DNA from 2 places in the Amycolatopsis sp. NPDC114505 genome. Region 2 is predicted to be linked to the other one. Evidence: predicted binding sites of a transcription regulator. Region 2 holds the regulator's gene; the other holds the start of a gene.
The links. The regulator HspR, encoded in region 2, represses chaperone genes until heat shock. The targets are predictions, from matches to a motif close to ANNTTGAGTNNNNNNNACTCAANNT.
Positions count from the first base shown of each region.

Region 1: lon (endopeptidase La) is a predicted target of HspR. The motif match lies at 5,730-5,754, and genes of this name have one in related genera.

Region 1 covers NZ_JBVKDV010000001.1:611,909-620,065, reverse strand. Annotated here, with positions in the region: gene ACZ7OU_RS03125 (sialidase family protein) at 1-282, opposite strand, end outside; gene ACZ7OU_RS03120 (hypothetical protein) at 470-1,141, shown strand; gene ACZ7OU_RS03115 (HIT family protein) at 1,589-2,062, opposite strand; gene ACZ7OU_RS03110 (hypothetical protein) at 2,059-2,190, opposite strand; gene ACZ7OU_RS03105 (YajQ family cyclic di-GMP-binding protein) at 2,508-2,999, opposite strand; tRNA gene ACZ7OU_RS03100 (tRNA-Tyr) at 3,118-3,200, shown strand; gene lon (endopeptidase La) at 3,313-5,715, opposite strand; gene ACZ7OU_RS03090 (SAM-dependent methyltransferase) at 5,816-6,670, opposite strand; gene ACZ7OU_RS03085 (GNAT family N-acetyltransferase) at 6,741-7,679, opposite strand; gene ACZ7OU_RS03080 (putative bifunctional diguanylate cyclase/phosphodiesterase) at 7,918-8,157, shown strand, end outside.
Region 2 covers NZ_JBVKDV010000001.1:1,438,999-1,447,155, forward strand. Annotated here, with positions in the region: gene ACZ7OU_RS07265 (alpha/beta hydrolase) at 1-619, shown strand, start outside; gene dnaK (molecular chaperone DnaK) at 799-2,670, shown strand; gene grpE (nucleotide exchange factor GrpE) at 2,667-3,374, shown strand; gene dnaJ (molecular chaperone DnaJ) at 3,411-4,583, shown strand; gene ACZ7OU_RS07285 (heat shock protein transcriptional repressor HspR) at 4,589-5,014, shown strand; gene ACZ7OU_RS07290 (ABC-F family ATP-binding cassette domain-containing protein) at 5,067-6,617, opposite strand; gene ACZ7OU_RS07295 (DUF305 domain-containing protein) at 6,895-7,428, opposite strand; gene ACZ7OU_RS07300 (lytic polysaccharide monooxygenase) at 7,425-8,157, opposite strand, start outside.

The sequences.
Region 1 (8,157 bases), 830 kb from region 2:
GCACATGCCGTACCGGCCGTCGGGGTCGTGGATGGCGCCGATCTGGTGGAACGTCGCGCCCTCGTCGGTGCTCTCCAGGACGGGCGTGAACTTGCCGCTGGAGTCTTCGCTGGTCAGCGCGGCGATGATGTGCCCGCGGCCGAAGATCGAGTGGTCGAGCCGGACCAGCCGCGCGTAGGAGCCGAGGCCGGGCAGCAGCAGCTTGCGCTCGGCGGCGCTCGCGGGGGTCAGTGTCGCGCAGATCACGATGAGTGACAGCACGAAGGCGAGCGAACGGCGCATCCTGACCCTCTCCAAGCGGTGACCGCGCGATTACAGCACGCGGGCCCGGTCCTTCGTGGACAGTCACACGGGCATTCGCGCGTTCGAGGGAGCTGCTGAGCGCTTTCGGGTGACCGGTTACGTAACGCTCCGGCAAAGGCCGCCGAAAGATCACCAGGGGGCCGGTTGGTGGCCCCGAGGGGGAACGATGAAGCTCCGGCTGTCCTGCCTGCTGCTGGTGGCGTTGGTATCGGCGTGCGCACCGGACACGGGATTCGGCACGATCGTCGGGGCGCCGACGTCAGAGTCGGCTTCAGTGCCGCAGCCGCCCACGACGTCCGCGGCCCCGGCGGTGCGCGACGTACCGACGGAGACGCACACGGGCAAGGGCGAGGGCCAGTTCGAGGTGACGTGGCCTGCGGACCAGCTGGGCTTCTTCACGTTCGACTGCCCGAAGTGCTCGGCGAACGTGATCATCAGCACCGACGGCGGCGAGTTCAACCTGGTCAACGCGATCGGCAAGTACAAGGGCACCACGTGGCTCAACACGGACCCGGACCGCCCGACGACGAAGATCACGGTCCTCGCGAACGCGGCGTGGACGGCAACGATCGCGGATCACCGAAGCATCCCGACGGCGGCACCGGGCGCGCCTTCGTCGGGCAAGGGCGACGCGGTTTTGCGCATCCCGGAGGGGATCGCGAAGGTCAAGTTCACAGCGAAGACCCGGGGGAACGTCGCGCTGTGGGTGCATGCGGAGGATTTCGAGGACCTGCTGGTCAACGAGATCGGCGACGTGGACGTGGAGAAGGAGGTCCGGGGGCCGGCTTACCTGCGGGTGGACGGGTATGAGGCCGGCTGGACGGTGACGCCGTCCTGAGCGGGCGTCGCGGGTTTGTTGACCCTCCACTTTGACTAGTGGGTGGCCTCTCGGCATCTCGTCGACCTGGCGCAGCCCGATCACGCCGGGTCAAGGGGCACCTTCGCGCCGACCGTGACCAAGCTCCGAAACTGCCCCTTGACGCGGCGTGATAGCCCTCTGGGAGGTCGACGAGATGCCGTCTGGCCAACCACGGACGCAACGTACGAGCCCTGCCGGCCATCTCGGAGACCTGCCCGTCCGGCGAGGACATCTCTTCTCGGATCCGCGGCTTACCTGACCCCTTCGGCCCGCTCGCCCCGGCCGACTCGCGGGGATCGGCCGCCAGGCCGCACGCCCCCGCGAGGGCGTGGCCGGGGTAAAGGGCTGAGGCCGAGCGGCCCCGGAGGGGTCGCCTTGATCCTGTAGAGAAAGTTCTCACCAAGCCTCCACCTCATGGGCAGTGGCTCAACCGAGGAGAGCCCGAAGCGCTGCGGCATCGCTGGCGAGTTGCGCAGGGTCGATCTGGGATTCGTCGCCACTCTGAGGCAGCAGCGGGAACGGCCTGCCCGGAGCGGGGTCCTCGATGAAGCGCGGCAATAGGTGCGTGTGGAGATGCGGGACCGTGTTCCCCAGCGTCTCGTAGTTCATCTTCAGCGGCCGGTAGAACGCGGCCAGCGCCTTCGCCACGGTCAACGTCGCCTTCCAGTACGCCTGCGCCTCCGACTCGCTCAGCTCGAACGGCTCGACGACGTGACGCCCCCGCCAGATCACGAGCGTGTACCCGCGCTGGATGTCAGCTCGCTGGAGCACGGCGTCCACATCGGCCGTCTCGAAGATCCGGATCCCGTAGGTGTCTTCGTCCAAGCGCTTTGACTGGCACATCTCGCAGGCTTCGCCGCTGATCCGGTCAGCCCAGTTCCCCGGCCACTCGCTCGTCATGGCTGAATGTCACCTTCGTTCCACTCGTAGATGAACTCGTGCTTGTCGCCCGCGTAGACGTCGTGAGCGGCCTGCAGCGGCCTGCCGTCCTTGTCGTAGTCGACGTCCCACATGTGCATCACCGGCATCCCCGCGTGGAGGTTAGGAGCTTCGTCTCCTCCGGGGTCGGCATGAGCGCGCTGAACACCTCGACCCCTCGGAAGAATGTGTGCCCGAGCGACTCGATCAGCTCGTCGGGCCCCTCTGGCAGTGCGTCGGGCGACTCAAGGCGAGTGTCCGCTGCGAGCCACAGCGGGTAGTAGCTCGCGGAGACCACGACCGCCTCGTCGTCGAGGAACTGCAGGCGACGGCGAGACGCGGACGCTCGTCGACTCCGCGCTCGGTTGTACCGACGTTGTACCCGCGGGCATCTGAACCCAGATACCCGCAGGTCAACGACGATAAGTCACCGGTAGTTGGTGAACTGCAGCGCGATCTCGAAGTCCTTGCCCTTCAGCAAGGCGATCACGTCCTGCAGCTGGTCCTTCTTCTTGCCCGACACCCGCAGCTGGTCGCCCTGGATCTGGGCCTGGACGCCCTTCGGGCCCTCGTCGCGGATGAACTTCGCGATCTGCTTCGCCTTGTCCGAGGCGATGCCCTGGATGATCTTGCCGCCGAGCTTGTAGATCTTGCCCGACAGGGCCGGCTCGTCCGCTTCGAACGCCTTCAACGAGATGCTGCGCTTGATCAGCTTCTCCTTGAACACCTCGACCGCGGCCAGCGCGCGCTCCTCCGTCTCGGACTCGATCGCGATCGCTTCCTCGCCGGACCAGTTGATCGTCGTGCCCGTTCCGCGGAAGTCGAAGCGCGTGCCCAGCTCCTTGCTCGCCTGGTTCAGCGCGTTGTCGACCTCCTGGCGGTCGACCTTGCTCACGACGTCGAAAGAGGGATCCGCCACGTGTCCTCACACCTCGTACTCGCTAGTCAGGGGCCACCCAGCCTAGCCCCGGGTATCCCGGTTGACCCCCACCGGGAGCCGTTGGGTAAGCTTCTTTCCGGCCGGTACGACCGGTCCTGGCGGGTTACCCGAGTGGCCAAAGGGGACTGGCTGTAAACCAGTTGGCTTACGCCTACGGGGGTTCGAATCCCTCACCCGCCACAGTCAAGGCCCCGTGATCCGAGTTCGGATCACGGGGTCTTTTTTGTGGGGAGAACGGCCGGCTTCCCTTGGGGGAGAGGGAAACCGGCCGTCCAGGGGGCGGCGTTCGGGGTTACGCCGCCTGGGAAACCGGCATCGATGCCGGCGTCAAGGCGAGGTCGAGGACCTCGCGGACGTTCGCCACCGCGTGGACGTCCAGCTGGGCCAGCACCTCGGCCGGGACGTCGTCCAGGTCCGGCTCGTTGCGCTGGGGGATGATCACCGTCTTCATGCCCGCCCGGTGGGCCGCCAGCAGCTTCTGCTTCACGCCGCCGATCGGTAGCACCCGGCCGGTCAGGGAGACCTCGCCCGTCATCGCCACGTCCGCGCGGACCACCCGGCCCGAGAGCAGCGATGCCAGCGCCGTCGTCATCGTCACGCCCGCCGACGGCCCGTCCTTCGGGACCGCGCCCGCCGGGACGTGGACGTGGATGCCGCGCTCGCGCAGGTCGCCCACCGGGAGCTCCAGCTCCGCGCCGTGCGAACGCAGGTAGGACAGCGCGATCTGCACCGACTCCTTCATCACGTCGCCGAGCTGGCCGGTCAGCTGCAGCCCGGACGCGCCGGACTCCTGGTCCGCCAGCGACGCCTCGATGTACAGGACGTCACCGCCGGCACCCGTCACCGCCAGGCCCGTCGCCACACCCGGGGTCGCGGTCCGCTGGGTCGACGCCGGGAGCGACGACTCCGGCACGTGCCGCGGCCGGCCGAGGTAGTCCGGAAGGTCGGGAGCGTCGATCGACAGCGGCAACGCGACCTCGTCCAAGGCCACCTTCGTCGCGATCTTTCGCAACACCTTCGCGATCGTCCGGTTCACGTCGCGCACGCCCGCCTCGCGGGTGTACTCGGCCGCGATCCGGCTGAACGCGGCGTCCGTCAAAACCACGTCCGCCGTGGCCAGGCCGGCTCGCTCCAGCTCGCGGGGGAGCAGGTGGTCGCGGGCGATGGTGACCTTCTCGTGCTCGGTGTAGCCGTCCAGCGTGACGAGCTCCATGCGGTCCAGCAGCGGGCCGGGGATCGTCTCGAGCGCGTTGGCCGTCGCCAGGAACACGACGTCGGACAGGTCCAGCTCGACCTCGAGGTAGTGGTCGCGGAACGTGTGGTTCTGCTCCGGGTCCAGCACTTCGAGCAGCGCCGCCGTCGGGTCGCCGCGGTAGTCGGCGCCGACCTTGTCGATCTCGTCGAGCAGCACGACCGGGTTCATCGAGCCGGCTTCCTTGATGGCGCGGACGACCCGGCCGGGCAGCGCGCCGACGTACGTGCGGCGGTGGCCGCGGATCTCCGCCTCGTCGCGGATGCCGCCCAGGGCGACCCGGACGAACTTCCGGCCCATCGCCTTCGCGACGGACTCACCCAGCGACGTCTTGCCGACCCCGGGAGGGCCCGCGAGGGCGAGCACCGCGCCGGAACGACGTCCGCCGACCGGGCCGAGACCCGATTCCGCGCGACGCTTCCGGACGGCCAAGTACTCGATGATGCGTTCCTTGACGTCGTCGAGACCGGCGTGGTCGGCATCCAGGACGGCCCTCGCCGCGGCGATGTCGTAGCTGTCCTCGGTGCGCTCGTTCCAGGGCAGCTCCAGGACGGTGTCCAGCCAGGTGCGGATCCAGCCGCCCTCGGGGGACTGCTCGGACGTGCGGTCCAGCTTGTCCACCTCGGCCAGCGCGGCCTTCTTGACGGCGTCAGGCAGCTCGGCGCCTTCGACGCGGGCGCGGTAGTCCGTCTCGTCAGTGGTGCCGTCGAGCTCGCCGAGCTCCTTGCGGATGGCCTCGAGCTGGCGGCGCAGCAGGAACTCCTTCTGCTGCTTCTCCATACCCTCGGCGACGTCCTTGCGGATCGTGTCGGTCACCTCGAGCTCGGCGAGGTGCTCCTTGCTCCACTCGAGCGCCTTCTCCAGGCGTGCGCTGACGTCGAGCGCGGTCAGCAGCTCGAGCTTCTGCTCGGTGTCGAGGTACGGCGCGTTGCCGGACAGGTCGGCGACCGCGGAAGGGTCTTCGACCTGCTGGACGGCGTCGATCAGCTGCCAGCCGCCGCGCTGCTGGAGGACCGAGATGACGACGGCCTTGTACTCGGCCGCGAGCTGCGCGGTCCGGTCGTCCGTGGTCTCGGTGGCGTCTTCGGCGTGCACCCAGCGGGCCGCGCCGGGTCCGTCGGCCATCCGGCCGACGACCGCGCGGGAGGTGCCGCGCAGCAGGACGGCGGCCTTGCCGTCGGGCACGCGGCCGATGCGCTCGACCGTCGCGACGGTGCCGAACTCGGCGTATTCGCCGTGGACGCGCGGGACGATGAGGACCTCGGCCTTGGTGGTGCCGGTCGACCGGATGCCGGGGAACGACGCCTGGCTGGGCGTGTTGGCCTGGGCGGACTCCACCGCGGCTCGCGTCTCGGTGTCGGTGAGGTCGAGCGGGACGACCATGCCCGGCAGCACGACGTCGTCATCGAGCGGGAGCACGGGCAGGAGGCGGGTGTCGGACATGTGCACTCCTCGTGTAGTTGAGTCTGCCTAGCTCAACTCTCCGATGGGTGCGTTTGTTTCCGATGGTGCGTTCGCCCACAGCGATCAGGGAAACCGCAGGTCAGCGGCCTGGCTTCACTCCGATACCGCACCACGCGTACGGACGGGCCTCCGCCTCCAGCGCGTTCAGCTTCCGGTCGGGCCGCCAGTCCGGCAGGTGCACGATGCCCGGTTCGAGCAGCGGCCAGTCGCCGAACAGCGGCTCGATCTCCTCGCGGTCGCGCAGCCACACCGGGTTGCTCGTCTTGCGGTACTGCTCGACGAACCAACGCAGCCCGGCCAGGGTCTCGCCGGTCCCGTCGCCCTCGCTCATCTGCGAGATCGCGAGCCAGCTCCCGGGCGCGAGCTTGTCCCGGTACGCCTTGAGCAGGCCGATCGGGTCGTCGTCCGGACCGACGAAGTGCAGCACCGCCATCATCATCAGGCAGACGGGCTTCGAGAAGTCGATGAGCCGCTTCGTCTCTTCGGCGCGCAGCACGGCCTTCGCGTCGCGCATGTCGGCCTGGACGATGCCCGCCCAGTCCGTCGCCGCCTCCTCTTCGAGGATCAGCGTCGCGTGCGCGACCGCGACCGGCTCGTAGTCGACGTACACGACCGTCGCGTCGTGGTCCTCGGGCAGCTCGGCCTCGACGACCTCGTGCACGTTGCCGGCCGTCGGGACGCCGGAGCCGAGGTCGATGAACTGCCGGATGCCGGCCCGCAGCGCCGCCCGCACCGCGCGGTTCATGAACTCGCGGTTCTGCTTCGAGCCGGGGCGCACCAGCGGCCACTGCTGCTCCATGCGCCGGCCGAACTCGCGGTCCACGGCCCAGTTCTGCGTGCCGCCCAGGTACCAGTCGTAGATCCGGGCCGCGGACGGCTTCTCGGTGTCGACGCCTTCGGGTGCTCTCGGCGCGGAATCCCGCTGATCGGTCACTTCCGGCTCCCCTCGCTGCTCCGGGAGCCAGCCTATAAGGACTCGAGACCAGGGGTAATCCGCCAGTCGTTCACCGAACGGCTGGTCGACGCTGCCAGTACGTCCACAGCGGGCGGTACCCCTGCGCGTACCAGAACGGCGTCGACAGCGGGTTCGCCGCCGCGTGGTGCAGGAGGACGACGTCGGCGCCCTCTTCGTCCAGGACGTGGTGGGCGTGGGTGGCCAGCGCGGTACCGACACCGGACGACCGCGCCTCCTTCGCGACGGCCAGCGACGACAGGTAGCCGACGCGGTCCGCCGCGACGCGGTCGCTGATCCAGCCGGTCTCGCCCGGGTGCTGGACGTTCACCATGCCGAGCGGACGGCCGTACAGCTCGGCGATCCACAGTGGCGGTTCCGGGCGGTTCAGCTGCTCGGCCAGGTCCTTGGCCATGATGTCCTCGACGCCCTTGCGCAGGTTGACCGTGCCGTACTGCGCGTCGAAGGAGTGCAGTTCGAGTCCCAGCGAGACGACGGTCTCGAGGTCGCCGGGCTCGGCGCGGCGGATCTTGACGCCGGGTGTGCCGCGCGGGCCCACCGGGTCCATCCGCTCGGCCGGGCGGACCGCGATCACGCGCAGCGGCGCGAAACCGTGGTGCAGCATTTCCCGCGTGCCGGCGGCGTCCCGGCTGGCGCGCGGCACGATCGCCGCGGTCTCGGTGTCGCCGCGCTCGGCGACCGCGCGCAGATGTTCATCCCATCGGGTGAGGAGGGCGTCGAGGACGGCCGCGGGCTGCGGGCCGGCGAGCTGGAGGTCGAGCCGGTGCTCGGTCAGCGCCCGCCACGGCGCGTTCGGGGCGTCCTGGTCGACCTGGATGCGGGAGGCCAGCCCGGACGCGGCCGAACCGGCGGTCGAGACCTCCAGCACCGCGGCGCTTTCGGCCGCTTCGAAGGGAGAGGAACCGGGGAGCAGGGGATCCGCCGCCGCGAGCCGCGCCGCGTGGTCGGTGGCAATCACGTCGCTGTGCATGGGCACATTGAAGCGCTACCCGGACTGGCGTGCGAAGAGAACCACCCCTGCTCGCCACCCCCCAATGTTTCACCCCTTGGTCCACGCAGGTCAGCGCCATCGAGGCATTGTTAACCCTGGGGTGATCTCCTACTGTCTCGAAAGGGACGCGGGTACGCCCTACGGGGTACGGTATGGCCCTTGTCCACACCCGAAGTCACGGATCAGCACCGGTGGACAAGCCGGGAGGGAAGGTCGGATGCCGGACACCAACGCCCACGGCGACGCCGTCGCACAGGCGCAGCCCGGGCCGGGAGCCGCTTCCGGGACACCGCCCGTTTCCGTCGAAGCTCGCACCGACGAGCGCCGGTTCCGCGCGTACACCTTCGCCGTCCTGAGCATCGGGCTCGTCGCCGCGTTCGCCGTCGGGTCCTGGCTGCCGTTCCACTGGGACAGCAGGCTGCTGTGGATCGGGCCGGTGCTCGCGGTCGCGTTCCTG
Region 2 (8,157 bases):
CGTCGTGGCCCGGGCGGCGCGCGGCTCGGTGTGGGCGAGCGACCTGGGCCGCCCGGCGACAGCCGACGAGATCTCGGCGGGCGTCTACAACCACCTCTACATCCGGGCGGAGTGGCCGGCGCTGGGCAAGGCGCTGGCCGCGGCCGGCGGTGAGTTCCCCGACGCCAGGGGGCTGACCGAGCGGAACCAGTTCCTCTCCCCGATCTACGGGGCTTACCGGGCGATCGGCTGCCACGACTTCCCGTCGCCGTTCACCGGTCCGGCGGACATGGGCGCGCTGGCCGGGCTGCTGCGCGCGGTGGCGCCGCACAGCTGGCGGTACTCGGAGTTCTGGGACTTCACCAGTGGCTGCACGGGCTGGCCGGTCCCGGCGAAGAACCCACCACAGCCGCACCCGGTCCACGGCGCCCCGCCGATCCTGGTGGTCGGCGGCGCCCACGACCCGGCGACGCCGTTGGCCTGGGCCCGCGGCCTGGCGGCGAGCATCGACGGAGCGGCCCTGCTGACCCGTACCGACGACGGTCACACGGGGTTGTTCAACTCCGCGTGCGCCCGCGCGGCCGAGGTGGACTACCTGGTGAGTGGGGTCACACCCGCTTCGGGCCAGATCTGCCGCTGAACCCGGGAACAAGAACCCGGACCGGCTCGTTAGGCTGGTTACGAAGGTTGAGTGCAGTCGGCTCAAGTACGACTTGACGAGACGCACGAAGGCCCGACTAAACTTGCCAGAGCCTCGCTCAAGGCGAGGAAGAACGTGCAGGTCACGTACATAGCAGGCTTACACAGGAGGAAAGCACCATGGCGCGAGCGGTCGGCATCGACCTCGGCACGACCAACTCGGTCGTAGCCGTCCTTGAGGGCGGCGAGCCGACGGTCATCGCCAACTCCGAAGGCTCCCGGACCACCCCGTCGATCGTCGCCTTCGCCAAGAACGGCGAAGTGCTGACCGGTCAGCCGGCGAAGAACCAGGCGGTGACGAACGTCGACCGGACGATCAGGTCCGTGAAGCGGCACATCGGCACCGACTGGAAGACCGAGATCGACGGCAAGAACTACACGTCGCAGGAGATCAGCGCCCGCGTGCTGATGAAGCTCAAGCGCGATGCCGAGGCGTACCTGGGCGAGACCATCACCGACGCGGTGATCACCGTCCCGGCGTACTTCGAGGACGCGCAGCGGCAGGCGACGAAGGAGGCCGGGCAGATCGCCGGCCTGAACGTGCTCCGCATCGTCAACGAGCCGACCGCCGCCGCGCTGGCGTACGGCCTGGACAAGGGCGAGAAGGAACAGACCATCCTGGTCTTCGACCTCGGTGGCGGCACGTTCGACGTCTCGCTGCTGGAGATCGGCGAGGGCGTCGTCGAGGTCCGCGCGACCTCCGGTGACAACCACCTCGGTGGCGACGACTGGGACGAGCGCATCGTCAAGTGGCTGGTCGACAAGTTCAAGGCCACGAACGGCATCGACCTCACCAAGGACAAGATGGCGCTGCAGCGCATCCGTGAGGCCGCGGAGAAGGCGAAGATCGAGCTGTCCAGCTCGAACTCGGCCGGCATCAACCTGCCGTACATCACGGTCGACGCCGACAAGAACCCGCTGTTCCTCGACGAGCAGCTCTCCCGCGCCGAGTTCCAGAAGATCACCTCGGACCTGCTCGAGCGCACCCGCAACCCGTTCAACAACGTGATCCGCGACGCGAACATCGCCGTCGGCGACATCGACCACGTCGTGCTCGTCGGTGGTTCCACCCGCATGCCGGCCGTGTCGGACCTGGTCAAGGAGCTGACCGGCGGCCGCGAGCCGAACAAGGGCGTGAACCCGGACGAGGTCGTGGCGGTCGGCGCGGCGCTGCAGGCCGGTGTCCTGAAGGGCGAGGTCAAGGACGTCCTGCTGCTGGACGTCACGCCGCTGTCGCTGGGCATCGAGACCAAGGGTGGCGTCTTCACCAAGCTCATCGAGCGCAACACCACGATCCCGACCAAGCGTTCGGAGATCTTCTCCACCGCGGACGACAACCAGCCGTCGGTGCAGATCCAGGTGTTCCAGGGTGAGCGCGAGATCGCCGCGCACAACAAGAAGCTCGGCATGTTCGAGCTGACCGGTCTCCCGCCCGCCCCGCGTGGCGTGCCGCAGATCGAGGTCACCTTCGACATCGACGCGAACGGCATCGTGCACGTCCTGGCGAAGGACCTGGGCACGAACAAGGAGCAGTCGATGACGATCACCGGTGGCTCCGCGCTGCCGAAGGACGACATCGAGCGGATGGTCAAGGACGCCGAGGCGCACGCCGAGGAGGACAAGACCCGTCGCGAAGAGGCCGAGACCCGCAACCAGGCCGAGACGCTGGTCTACCAGACCGAGAAGTTCCTCAAGGACAACGACGACAAGCTGCCCGAGGACCTCAAGGCCAAGGTCAAGTCCGCGATCGACGAGTCGAACGAGGCGCTCAAGGGCACCGACTCGGCGAAGATCCGTGAGTCGATCGAGAAGCTGAACACCGCTTCGCAGGAGCTGGGCACCGCCCTGTACGCCAACGCGAACGCCGATGCGGCAGCCGGTGCGGCCGGAGCTTCGGGTGCGGCCGGTGGCGACGCCGGTGCGGCCGGCGGCCAGGCCAAGGCCGATGACGTGGTGGACGCCGAGATCGTCGAAGAGGACGAAAAGAAGTGACCCACAGCTACGACGAATCCGAGAACCAGGGCCGCGGCCCCGAGGAGCCGGTGGTCGTGCGGGATCGGCGGCGGGTGGACCCCCAGACCGGGCAGGTTCGCCCGCCCGGTCCGGCCCACGCCGCGCCGGAGCCGGAGGACGCGCCCGTGGAACACGCGGGCCCCTCGCTTGGCGAGTCCATTGTGGACGACTCGGTGTCGGTTTTCTCCGACGTCGAGAAGGAGCTGGCCGAGCGCACCGCCGACCTCCAGCGCCTGCAGGCGGAGTACGCCAACTACCGCAAGCGGGTCGAGCGTGACCGCGAGGCGGTCGTGCTCGGGGCCAAGGCGACGGTGGTGAACGACCTGCTGCCGCTGCTCGACGACCTCGAGCGGGCCGAGCAGCACGGCGACCTCACCGGGGCGTTCAAGGCCGTCGGCGACAAGCTGATCAGCGGCCTGCAGCGCGCGGGGCTCGAGTCGTTCGGCAGCGAGGGCGAAGCCTTCGACCCGAGCGTGCACGAGGCCGTGCAGCACAACACCTCGCCGGAGGTGGCGGGCCCGACGGTGACCGTGGTCATGCGTCGCGGCTACCGCTTCGGCGACCGGGTGCTGCGGGCGGCGCTGGTCGGGGTCACCGACCACGAGCCAGGCGGCCCGGCGGAGCACCCGCCCGTCGGTGGCGAGCTGCCGCTCGGCGGCGGACTCGATGACCAGCAGCAGTAAGCAACATCCGGTTCGACTGGAAGGAGGAGGCGCCCGATGAGTGCTCGGGAATGGGTCGGCAAGGACTTCTACCGTGAACTGGGCGTCTCCTCCGACGCCACCCAGGACGAGATCAAGAAGGCCTACCGCAAGCTGGCCAAGGAGAACCACCCGGACGCGAACGCCGGCAACGCGCAGGCGGAGCAGAAGTTCAAGGCGGTCTCCGAGGCCTACGGCGTGCTCTCCGACGCGAGCAAGCGCAAGGAGTACGACGAGGCGCGGCGGCTGTTCGGCGGCGCCGGGGGCGGGTTCAACTTCCCCGGTGGCGGCGGTACCGGCAGCTTCGACGTCGGCGACATCTTCGGCCAGGCCGGTGCCAACCAGCAGGGCGGCTTCGGCGGGCTCGGCGACATCCTCGGCGGGCTGTTCGGCCGCGGCCGCACGACGGCGGGCGCGACGGCCAACCGGCCGCAGCGCGGGGCCGACGTCGAGACGGACGTCAGGATCGACTTCACCGAGGCGGTCAAGGGCGCGACCCTGCCGCTGCGGCTGTCGAGCCCGGCGACCTGTTCGACGTGCGGTGGCAACGGCGCGAAGCCGGGCACCTCGCCGCGGACCTGCCCGACCTGTTCCGGGTCCGGGCTGGTCAGCCGCAGCCAGGGCGCGTTCGCGTTCTCGGAGCCGTGCCGCGACTGCCGTGGGCGCGGGCAGATCATCGACGACCCGTGCCCCGAGTGCGGCGGCGAAGGGGTCAGCACGCGGACTCGCACGCTGACCGTCCGGATCCCGTCGGGCGTCGACGACGACCAGCGGATCCGGCTGGCCGGCCAGGGCGAGCCGGGCCGGGGTGGCGCGCAGGCGGGCGATCTGTACGTCCGGGTGCACGTGGCCCCGCACGCGCTGTTCGGGCGCAAGGGGCTCGACCTGACGATCACCGTGCCGGTCGACTTCACCGAACTCACGCTCGGCACCACGATCACGGTGCCGACGCTCGAGGGCAAGGTCTCGCTCAAGGTGCCGCCGGGTACCGCCAGCGGACGGGTGTTGCGCGTGCGCGGCAAGGGCATCGCCAAGCGTGACGGCTCGCAAGGTGATCTGCTCGTCACCCTCACCGCGGCGATTCCCGCCAAACTGGACGACAAGGCGCGCGAAGCACTGCAGGCGTACGCCGAGTCGATGGCCGGGCACGACCCCCGGCCCGAGATCACCGAGCTGCTCGAAGGCAGGTGAGTGGGATGTTCGGCGGGATCCCTCAGGAAGGCGACGAAGAGACCCCGGTGTTCGTCATCTCGGTGGCGGCACAGCTCGCGGGGATGCACGCTCAGACGTTGCGCACCTACGACCGGCAGGGCCTGGTTTCCCCGGGCCGCACTTCCGGTGGCGGGCGGCGCTACTCGATGCGGGACATCGCGCTGCTGCGCGAAGTCCAGCGCCTGTCGCAGGAAGACGGCGTCAACCTGGCCGGCATCAAGCGGATCATCGAGCTGGAGAACCAGGTCGACGCGCTGCGGGCCCGGCTCGCGGAGCTGACCGAAGAGCTGGCCGCGGCTTACGTCGCGGGCGAACAGGCCGCGGCGGCGGCGCACGCGTCCTACCGCCGGGACCTGGTGCCGCTCAAGCCGCAGACCGCGATGGTGGTCTGGCGTCCCAAGCGCCGCTGACGTTTCCGACGTACCGAAGGCCTCCCCGGGTGACCGGGGAGGCCTTCGTGCGTCAGAGGACCAGCTGGGGCCAGGTCGCGAGATCCGTCAGCATCCGGCGGTCGTGCGTCGCCACGACCACCGCCGCCGGGGTCTCGAGCAGAGCCTCGGTCAGCTCCTCGACGAGCACCGCCGACAGGTGGTTGGTCGGCTCGTCGAAGACGAGGACGTCCGGGCGTCCGGCCAGCCGCAGGGCCAGGTCGAGCCGCCGCTGCTGCCCCTGGGACATGCGGCCGATCGTTGTCCGCAGGGCTTCCGAGTCGAGCAGGCCCATGGCCGAAACCGGGACACCCGCTCGCTCGAACAGCCGGCGAGCGGTGAGCTCTTCCGGCCACGCCGGGACTTCCTGGCCGATCAAGGCCACCTTCGCGCCGGGCAGGTGCCGGACCGATCCCGTCGTCGGCGTGAGCTCGCCGGCGAGCGCCGACAGCAGCGTCGACTTGCCCGCGCCGTTCTCGCCTGTCACGAGCAGCCGGTCGCCGCGGTCGAGGGAGAGCGTCACCGGGCCGGCGAGACGGCCGGCGACGCCGACGTCGTGCAGGCGGACCAGCGCTTGAGCGCCGGAGCCGAGATCGGGCCACCGCAACGACAACGGCGGCTCGGGCACGGTCACGCGGTGGGCCTCCAGCGCCGCCCGCTCCCGGTTGAGCGCCTGGACGACGCCGGGTGCGCGGGACTGGCGCTGGTGCCGTCCGGTGCCCTTGTCCGGCCGCCAGCCGGTGCTGAGCCGGTCGCGCGCCTGCGTCACCGCGAGCGTCAGCTGCCGATGCGTGTCCTGTTGTTCCTCGAACTCCTGCGTCCAACGTTCGCGGTCGCGCCGGCGGCCGTCCTGCCAGGCCTGGTAGCCACCCGCGTAGCTGCGCGGACGGCCGTCCTGGCTGGGGTCGAGGTCGAGGAACTCGGTCGCGACGTCGCCGAGCAGCGCACGGTCGTGGCTGACCAGCGCGACGCCGCCGTCGTGGCCGCGCAGGCGGTCAGTGAGAAATGCGAGGCCGTCGGCGTCGAGGTGGTTGCCGGGCTCGTCGAGCAGCAGGAAGTCGTGCCGCGCGCCGAGCAGGCAGGCCAGCCGCACGCGGTAGCGCTGCCCGACCGAGAGCGTGCCCAGTTCGCGGGTCCGGTCGGCGCACGCGCCGAGGGCTTCGAGCGCGATGTCGACGCGACGTTCGGCGTCCCAGGCGTCGAGGCGGGTCGCCGCTTCCAGCGCGGCGGCGTAGTGGTCTTCGTCGAAGTCGGAAACCGCCGCGTCGAGTGCTCGCAAGGCCTCATCGACGTCGCGCAGTGCCTCGGTGGTCAGCGTGCCGACGGTTTCGCCGGACCGGAACGGCAGCGCCTGCCGCGCGACGCCGACCGTGCCCGTCCGGTGGACGGTGCCGTGGTCGGGCGCCCGGAGCCCGGCGAGGACGTGCAGCAGCGTGGTCTTGCCGCGCCCGTTCTCGCCGACGATCGCCAGCCGCGACCGGGCCGAAACGGTGACGCTCACGTCGTGCAGGACGCGGCGGGAGCCGAGCGTGACGCCGACGTGCTCCGCGCGCAGGTGGGCGTGGTCGAGTAGAGGGGAATTCAAGGGATGCTCCGCAGCTCTGGAGGGAGCCGGGCAGCACGAGAGCGGCCGCCCGGCGAAGGCCGGAACGGCGGGCAGGGAAAGGAGATCGGTGCGCCGCCGTCAGCGGCGGCTGCGCAACCTCGCGAAGACGGCGAAGGAGAACGTCATGATCACGAGGCTAACGCGACCCGCGAGCGCGGCCAACCGAATATATCGGCACGAGGCGGGCAGCGAACGCGCGACCGCGAGCAGCTCGGCAGGAGGCTGCTCGCGGTCGCACCCCGGGGCCGCGGGGACGTCACACCTTGAAGTTCAACAGCTGCTTGACCTCGGCGTTCCTCGACTCGATGACCCGCCGGGCCAGGTCACGGGACTGGGCGTTGACGCCGCCGCCCGCTCCGTTCTCCGTCTGGGCCAGCTCGACCGCGCCCTGCTGCTGGCCGGTCAGGACGTCGAGGAACTTGCGCGGGAACTCACCCGGCGGAGCCGTCCGTAGGGCGCTCACCAAGTCCGGCGATGTCATCTTCATGCCGCCGTGACCCGCGTGGGCGCCGGGGTTCATGTCCATCGTCTCGGGCTGGCCCCAGGCGCGTAGCCAGTTCTTCATGTCCGTGATCTCGGTCTGCTGGGTCGACTCGATCGCCGCCGCCAGCTCCTTCAAGGCCGGAGGCAGCGGGTGGTCCGCGGCCAGGCGGACGATCTCGATGCCCTGCTGGTTCTGGGGGATCAGCATCTGCAGGAACATCACGTCGGCCGCGTTGTACGTGGGTGGGGCCGCCGTCGCGCCGCAGCCCGTGAGCAGCAGCGCGACGACGGCCAGCAGCACTCTCACTGACGCTGCCAGAGCGCCGGCGTGTTCGGCGGCTCCCAGCCCGCGATCGCCGTGTGCGGCTGGAGGCAGCGGTAGCTCACGCCGTTGTACGTCACCACGTCGCCGGCCTTGTACGCCGTTCCGGCCGCCCACGTGCCGCTCGACGGCGGCGTGGTCGGGGTCGTCGTCGGCGGACGGGTCGTCGTCGGGGGCGGGGTCGTCGTGGTCGGCGGCGGGGTTCCGCCGCCGCCGATCTGGAGGTCGACGCAGCTGTAGAACGCGTTGGCCGTGTCGGAGATGTTCCAGATCGCCAGCACCTTCACCCGGCCGGAATACCCGGCCAGGTTCACCGTGTGCTGCACGGTCGCCGGCGGCTGCTGGCCGTTGCCGTCGAACGACTTGATGAGCGTGTTGCCGACGTAGTACTCGTAGCTCTTGGTGGCGTGCCGGGCGGTGAACACCCAGTTGAACGTCACCGAAGTGCCGACCGACTTGGCCGGCCATGGCTTCGACTCGTCGGCCAGCTCGGCGAACTGACTCAGCCCGGCGTTGCAGCTGCGCAGGCCCTTGGGACCTTCGACGCTCTGGGGTTCGTAGACGATCTGGCCGCAGTCGGGCACCTTCCCGGCCTTGCAGTTGGCCTGCCGGCTGGGCGGATCGGAGATGTACCCATGGGCACTCGCGGAGGTGGCGGGGAGGACGACGACCAGCACCGGGGCGAGGAGAGCACCGGCTGCGGCCGCGAAAAGC